Regions from separate parts of the Streptomyces tamarix genome, predicted to be linked through region 1. Evidence: riboswitches for the same ligand, from Rfam matches in the RefSeq annotation. Region 1 holds a riboswitch; the other holds the start of a gene.

Region 1 (3,854 bases):
GTGTACGTGCGGAGGATGGTGGGGATGCGGACGTTGACGCTCATGGTTCGTGTCTCCCGGGGGTTTCAGTTGGCGAGGCCGGCGTCGCGGAACGCGTCCAGGCTCGGGCGGATCGTCGCGGTGGGGCCGGTCGTCGGGGCGACCGCGTCCAGGGTCTTCAGGCCGTCACCCGTGTTGAGGACGACGGTGGTCAGGGACGGGTCCAGCAGGCCGTTCTCGATCAGCTTGCGCGTCACGCCCACGGTCACCCCGCCCGCCGTCTCGGCGAAGACGCCCTCCGTGCGGGCCAGCAGCTTGATCGCGTCGACGATCTGCTCGTCGTTGACGTCCTCCACCGCGCCGCCCGTGCGACGGGCGATGTCCAGGACGTACGGGCCGTCGGCCGGGTTGCCGATGGCGAGCGACTTGGCGATCGTGTTCGGCTTCTGGGGCCGTACGACGTCGTGGCCCGCCTTGTAGGCCGCCGACACCGGGGAGCAGCCCTCCGCCTGCGCGCCGAAGATCTTGTACGGCCGGTCCTCGACGAGGCCCAGGCTGATCAGCTCCTGCAACCCCTTGTCGATCTTCGTCAACTGGGAGCCCGACGCGATCGGGACGACCAACTGGTCCGGCAGGCGCCATCCGAGCTGCTCGCAGATCTCGTACGCGAGGGTCTTGGAACCCTCCGCGTAGTACGGCCGCAGGTTGACGTTGACGAAGCCCCAGCCCTCGCCGAGCGGGTCGCCGATGAGCTCCGAGCAGAAGCGGTTGACATCGTCGTACGTGCCCTCGATGCCGACCACGTCGCCGCCGTACACCGCGGCCATGACGACCTTGCCCTGCTCCAGGTCGTGCGGGATGAACACGCAGGAGCGCAGGCCCGCCCGCGCGGCGGCGGCGCCGACCGCACCCGCCAGGTTGCCGGTGGAGGAGCACGACAGGGTGGTGAAGCCGAAGACGCGCGCCGCCTCCAGGGCCTGGGCGACCACCCGGTCCTTGAAGGAGTGCGTGGGGTTGCCCGAGTCGTCCTTGACGTAGAGGCCGCCGGTCACGCCCAGTTCGCGCGCGAGGTTGTCGGCCTTGATGAGCGGGGTCCAGCCGGGGTTGAGGTTCGGCTTGTCCGCGACGTCCGCGGGGACGGGGAGGAGCGGCGCGTACCGCCAGATGCTGGTGGGGCCGGCCTCGATCCGCTTGCGGAGCTGCTCCGGGTCGCCGGCCGGCAGGTCGTACGCGACTTCGAGGGGGCCGAAACAGTGCTCACAGGCGAAGATCGGGCTGAGCGGGAAGCGCTCGCCGCACTCGCGGCAGGAGAGCGCGGCCGCGGGGCCGAGGTCGACGGAGGGGGTGGTGGGTGCGGTGGTCTGCACAGCCATGGAAGGCGAGGCCCTTTCTCCTCATCTTTCTCACTGGCGCGTGTCGCCGTGAGACGGATTTGGCACCTTCCCTAGCCGGGGACCTCGCGTGAACGTGCGAGAACCGGCTGGAGGGTTGCCGGGGCTTCATCGGGCCGTGTCCCTCTGCCCCTCTGGATGAGCGGTATGTGGTTGTCGGCACGGGGACCCCGGCATGCGGTGGTCTCGCGCGTTGTTCAAGACTGTAGCCGAAGGGGTGGAGGTCTGAGATAGACGTCCGAACCGCGAGATGGGTCACACACGGCCCCGCAACGACCCGAGGAGTGGCGCGCGTGCTGGAAGAGGTGGAGCGCTGGCTGGGCCGGCGGTCCTGGTCCGTGGCCGACCGGCCGATCGACCAACTGCTCGCCGCGAAACGGGCCCACGGCACCACGGTGAGCGTCGTCCTGCCCGCGCTGAACGAGGAGGCGACGGTCGGTGAGATCGTCGCCGTGATCCGTCGGGACCTGATGTCGGAGGCGGTGCCGCTCGTCGACGAGCTGGTCGTCCTCGACTCGGGGTCTACGGACCGCACGGCGGAGGTGGCCGCGCGGGCCGGCGCGCGGGTGGTGGCGCGGGACGACGTGCTGCCGCGCATACCCGCCCTGCCCGGCAAGGGGGAGGTGCTGTGGCGCTCCCTGCTGGTGACGGGCGGCGACGTGGTGTGCTTCGTCGACGCGGACCTGCGGGAGTTCGACGCGGACTTCGTGGCGGGGATCGTGGGGCCGCTGCTCACGGACCCGGACGTGGAGTTCGTGAAGGCGATGTACGACCGTCCCTTCGCGGCCGGGGCGGACGGCGGACGGGGCGGCGGGCAGGGCGGCCGGGTGACGGAGCTGGTCGCGCGACCGCTGCTGAACCTGCACTGGCCGCGGCTGGCCGGGTTCGTCCAGCCGCTGGGCGGGGAGTACGCGGCCCGGCGCACGCTGCTGGAGCGGTTGCCGTTCCCGGTGGGGTACGGGGTGGAGCTGGGGCTGCTGGTGGACGCGCTGCACCTGGTGGGCCTGGACGCGCTGGCCCAGGTCGACGTGGGCGTACGGCTGCACCGGCACCAGGACGACCGGGCGCTGGGGCGGATGGCCGCGGCGATCTACCGGACGGCGCAGTTGCGGCTGTCGCGCGGGCACCTCGTACGGCCCCGGCTGACGCAGTTCGACCGCACGGAGACGGGCTTCGCGCCGCGCACCCACCCGGTGGACACGGAGGAACGGCCGCCGATGCGGGAGGTCGCGGAGTACCAGCGCAAGCGCCGGGTGGCCTGATCTCCGTACGTTTGAGCGTTTCCCGCTCGGGCTAGGTTGGGCTCATGGTCTCGGACATCCTGGTGGCATCGAATCGCGGTCCGGTCAGCTACGCGCTGCGCGAGGCGGACGGCGGGCTGGAGGCGCGGCGCGGCGGCGGGGGGCTCGTGTCGGGGCTCTCCGCGATCGGACCCGACGCGGGCGCGGTGTGGGTGTGCGCGGCGCTGGGCGAGGGGGACCGGGAGGCGGTGCGGCGCGGCGTCTCCGAGCCGGGCGTCCGGATGCTGGACATCGACGCGCTGGCGGGCGAAGGGACGCACGCCGCCGCGTACAACGGCATCGCCAACTCGGTGCTGTGGTTCGTCCACCACATGCTGTACCAGACGCCGCTGGAGCCCGTCTTCGACGCGGAGTTCCGCCGCCGGTGGGAGGCGTACCGGGCGTACAACCGGGCCTTCGCGGAGGCGCTCGCCGCGGAGGCGGCGCCGGGCGCGGCGGTCCTGATCCAGGACTACCACCTGGCGCTGGCGCCGGGCATGCTGCGCGAGCTGCGGCCGGACCTGCGCATCGGACACTTCTCGCACACCCCGTGGGCACCGCCGGACTACTTCGGGATGCTCCCCGACGACATCGCGCGCGAGCTGTTGAACGGCATGCTCGGCGCGGACCGGCTCGGCTTCCTGACGCGCCGCTGGGCGGAGGCGTTCACGGCGTGCTGCGCCCGCGCGGTGGGCGGCACGGGCACGACCGAGGTGGGGGTGCACGGGCTGGGCGCGGACGCCGGGTTCCTGCGGGCGCGGTCGCGGGAGGCGGACGTCGAGGAGCGGATGGCGACGCTGCGGGAGCAGATCGGCGGGGCCGACCGCAAGACGGTCATCCGGGTGGACCGCACGGAGCTGTCGAAGAACATCGTGCGGGGGCTGCTGGCGTACCGGGAGCTGCTGGCCGGGTGGCCGGAGTGGCGCGAGCGGGTCGTCCACATCGCCTTCGCATACCCGTCCCGGCAGGACCTGGAGGTGTACCGGCGGTACACGGCGGAGGTCTCGCGGCTGGCGGAGGAGATCAACGCCGAGTACGGCACGGAGACGTGGACGCCGGTGCTGCTTCACGTGAAGGACGACTTCGCCCGCTCCCTGGCGGCGTACCGCCTGGCGGACGTGGCGCTGGTGAACCCCATCCGGGACGGGATGAACCTGGTCGCGAAGGAGGTCCCGGTCGTCTCCGACGAGGGCTGCGCCCTGGT
Region 2 (3,854 bases), on a different contig from region 1:
GTACTTCCGGCGCTGGGGGGTGATCCCGGCGGACCTCCTGAGCGGTTCCCTCCCGGCGCTGCTCACCCCGCTCAGCGCCCTGTTCGTGCACGGCAACTGGCTGCACCTGCTGGGGAACATGCTGTTCCTCTTCGTCTTCGGCGCGATGGCCGAGGAGCGGATGGGGCACATCCGGTTCGGGGTGTTCTACGTGGTGTGCGGCTACCTCGCGCTGGCCGGTTACGCCCTGGCCCACGCGGACAGCGGGCAGACCCTGGTGGGGGCGTCGGGGGCGGTCTCGGGGGTCCTCGGCGCCTTCCTGTACCTCTTCCCCCGGGCGCGGGTGACCAGCCTCTTCCCGTTCCTGTTCTTCCTGCCGCTGCGCTTCCCCGCCTGGATCGTCCTGGTCTTCTGGTTCGCCCTCCAGTGGCTGGCGGCGCGCGGGGCGGGCAGCGGGCCCGGGGTCGCCTACCTCGCGCACCTCGTCGGGTTCGCGCTGGGGTTCCTGTACGCGTGGGCGCGCTACCGGGGCATTAGAGTGAAGGCTCCAGCAGCGGCCACCGAGGGAGAGGGACAGCCGTGATCACCGCGATCGTGCTCATCAAGACCAGCGTGGACCGCATCCCGGAGATCGCGGAGGCGATCGCCGCGCTCGACAACGTGAGCGAGGTCTTCTCCGTCACCGGGACCTACGACCTGGTCGCCATGGTCCGCGTGCCCCGGCACGAGAACCTGGCCGACATCATCCCCGGCCGCATCAGCAAGATTCCCGGCGTCGTCGCGACGGACACGCACGTCGCGTTCCGCACGTACTCGCAGCACGACCTGGAAGCGGCCTTCGCGATCGGTCTCGACGCCTGACCGCCCCGCCCCACCGATTCACCCGAACGGGTGAGGCGGAATCAGCCACGGCGCGATCGCCGTCTCAGCCGCGGTCGGGCACGCAGCGCCCGTCCTCCGTGCGGTAGCTCCAGCGGGCGCCGTCCCTGACCAGTTCCCGCACGGCGCGGACGAAGCGGTCGACGTGCTCGTCGGGGGTGCCCGCGCCGAAGCTGACCCGGATCGCGTTGAGGGACCGCTCCCCCGGCCCGCCCTCCGGCGCCCCGCACTCCCCCGGCTCCTGCGGCGTCCCGCCCAGCAGGGTCCGGACCAGCGGGTGGGCGCAGAACAGCCCGTCGCGGACGCCGATGCCGTACTCGGCGGAGAGCGCCGCGGCGAAGTGCGAGCTGTTCCAGCCCTCCACGACGAAGGAGAGGACGCCGACGCGCGGGGCGTCGTCGCCGAACAGCGACAGCACCCGCACCTCGGGCACCTCGGCCAGCCCCTCCCGCACGCGGGCGATCAGCTCCTGCTCACGGGCCACGAGCGCGTCGAACCCGGCCGCGGTGAGCGCCTCGCAGGCCGAGGCGATGGCGTAGGCGCCGATCACGTTCGGCGAGCCGGCCTCGTGGCGGGCCGCCGTGGTGTGCCAGGCGACCTCCACCCCGCCGTCGGCCCGCCGGGCCACCGTCCGCGACGCGCCGCCGCCCGCCAGGTACGGCTCGGCGTCCCGCAGCCAGTCGGCCCGCCCGGCCAGCACACCGGCCCCGAAGGGCGCGTACAGCTTGTGCCCCGAGAACGCCACCCAGTCCACGTCCAGGTCCGCCACGTCCACTGGGTGGTGCGGCGCCAGCTGGGCGGCGTCCAGCACGATCCGCGCGCCGTGCGCGTGCGCGGCGGCCGCCAGCTCCCGTACCGGCCACAACTCGCCGGTCACGTTGGAGGCGCCGGTCACGCACACGAGGGCGGGGCCGTGGGGGTCCCGGCCGGCGAGGGCCCGCTCCAGCGTCTCCACGGCCCGGCCGGGGGTGCGGGGCGCGTCCAGGTACGTCACGCGGGCGTCGCGCCACGGCAGGAGCGAGGCGTGGTGCTCGGTCTCGAAGACGAACACCTCGCAGCCGGCCGGGAGGGCGTGCGCGAGCAGGTTCAGCGAGTCGGTCGTGGAGCGGGTGAAAACGACCTGGTCGCCGGGGCGGCAGCCGAGGAACTCCGCGACCGTCCTGCGGCTGTTCTCGAACAGGTCCGTGGAGAGCTGCGACAGGTACCCGGCGCCCCGGTGGACGCTGCCGTAGTACGGCGCGTACGCGGCGACGTCGTCCCACACGCGCTGGAGCGCCGGGGCGCTGGCCGCGTAGTCCAGCGCGGCGTACACGGCCTCCCCGCCGGTGACGAGCGGCACGGTCACGTCCCGCCCGAGCACGGGCAGCGGCAGGGCGGCGGGGGCGGAGCACTCGGCGGAGGCGGGGGCGACGGAGGCGACAGCGACGGGGGCGGAGGCGACGGCGGTGTTCGGGTACGCGGACATGGCGGATTCTCCCGGCGAGGACAAGGCGAACGGAGGTGGAGGCCCACGGGGACGGCTCGACTGCCGTGCCGCACGCGGGTGTTGCCTCGACGCGCGGCGACGACGGCCGCGCGGAGGAGGGGGGAAGGGGCCGGAAGGGCCCTAGCGCATTCGCTTGCTCACGAGACTGCTCCCTCGGGACCAGGACCCCAGGGTGTGCAGGGGTCCGCGCTTGCCGCAGACCTCTCTGCCTGCGGCCTGGTCTTCACCCGGGGCACCCCGCCACGGACGGAGGGTTGCCGGACAGCGGGCCGGGGCCGTAGTCGCTGTCACTCATGACCTTGTCGAGCATCCTGCCACACCTACCCGGTCACCGCGCAAGACGGGGTCCGCACAGTGGACGGGTCCGCGGCGCGCACCCCGGGCGGGGCGGTGCCGCGGACCCGTGGAACCCACGCCCCGTCAGGGGACGTTCGCGCCGACGGCGTTCACGGGCGCCGGTCGCCGGACGGGAGGCCTTCGCGGTGGGCCGCCCGGCGCCGCCGCAGTTCCTCCAGCCATCCCCGCACCTGTTCGTCGTCGTGCAGGTACGGCTCCCCGGGCCCCGGCCGCAGGTCGATTCCGTGCAGGAGCCCCAGCGCCCACCAGGACGGTTCGTCCCACGCGAGCGCGTCGTCGGCGACCCGGCGCCCGGCCCACCGGTCGGCGGCCTCCCGGCTCACGCGCCCCTCGACCACGGCGGCCAGGCACGCCTCGACCTCGTCCGGGTCCGGTCGGCGGTCACCGCTCACGGACCTCACCGCGTCCCGGACGGGGCCGGCGTCCATGGGGGCGGCACTAGCGGTTGCTGACCCGCACCCAGCGGTCCAGGGCATCGCGGGCGGCGCCCGAATCGACGGACTCGGCGGCCTTCGCCATGCCGGCCCGCAACTGCTCGGCCAGCGGCGCGTCCGACGGGTCCAGCGCGACCAGCGCCGCCGCCGCGTTCAGCAGCACCGCGTCCCGCACCGGCCCGGTCTCGCCGGCCAGCAGACGGCGCGCCACGTCCGCGTTGTACGAGGCGTCGGCGCCGCGCAGGGCCTCCACCGGGACCAGGTCGAGGCCCACGTCGCGCGGGTGGAAGACCTCCTCCCGGACGGTCCCGTCCCGCACGACCCACACCCGGGACCCGGCCGTCGTCGTCAGCTCGTCCAGCCCGTCGTCACCGCGGAACACCAGCGCCGACGAGCCGCGCTCGGCGAGCACCCCGGCGAGGATCGGCGCCATCCGGGCATCGGCCACCCCCGTCGCCTGGGCGCGGACCCGGGCCGGGTTGGTCAGCGGGCCCAGGAAGTTGAACGTCGTGCGGATGCCCAGCTCCTTGCGGGCGGCGGCGACGTGGCGGAGCGCCGGGTGGAACTTGACGGCGAAGCAGAACGTGATGCCCGCCTCCTCCGCCACCTCGGCGACCCGCTCCGGGGACAGCTCCAGGTTGACGCCGAGCTTCTCCAGGACGTCGGAGGCCCCCGACGCGGACGAGGCGGCGCGGTTGCCGTGCTTGACGACCTTCGCG

What was found. A riboswitch is a leader RNA that binds a small molecule or an ion and turns the genes downstream of it on or off. The one in region 1 is predicted to bind S-adenosylmethionine.
Region 2: it holds a riboswitch for S-adenosylmethionine, as region 1 does, so the genes downstream of both, RND61_RS21215 (aminotransferase class V-fold PLP-dependent enzyme) here and thrC (threonine synthase) in region 1, are expected to answer to the same signal.

Annotation. Positions count from the first base shown of each region.
Region 1 covers NZ_JAWCTQ010000007.1:33,507-37,360, reverse strand. Annotated here, with positions in the region: gene RND61_RS08040 (MoaD/ThiS family protein) at 1-44, opposite strand, end outside; gene thrC (threonine synthase) at 66-1,352, opposite strand; SAM riboswitch class I at 1,371-1,515, opposite strand; gene RND61_RS08030 (glucosyl-3-phosphoglycerate synthase) at 1,664-2,632, shown strand; gene RND61_RS08025 (alpha,alpha-trehalose-phosphate synthase (UDP-forming)) at 2,677-3,854, shown strand, end outside.
Region 2 covers NZ_JAWCTQ010000028.1:54,002-57,855, reverse strand. Annotated here, with positions in the region: gene RND61_RS21225 (rhomboid family intramembrane serine protease) at 1-562, shown strand, start outside; gene RND61_RS21220 (Lrp/AsnC family transcriptional regulator) at 559-840, shown strand; gene RND61_RS21215 (aminotransferase class V-fold PLP-dependent enzyme) at 905-2,323, opposite strand; SAM riboswitch class IV at 2,526-2,643, opposite strand; gene RND61_RS21210 (hypothetical protein) at 2,791-3,093, opposite strand; gene trpD (anthranilate phosphoribosyltransferase) at 3,140-3,854, opposite strand, start outside.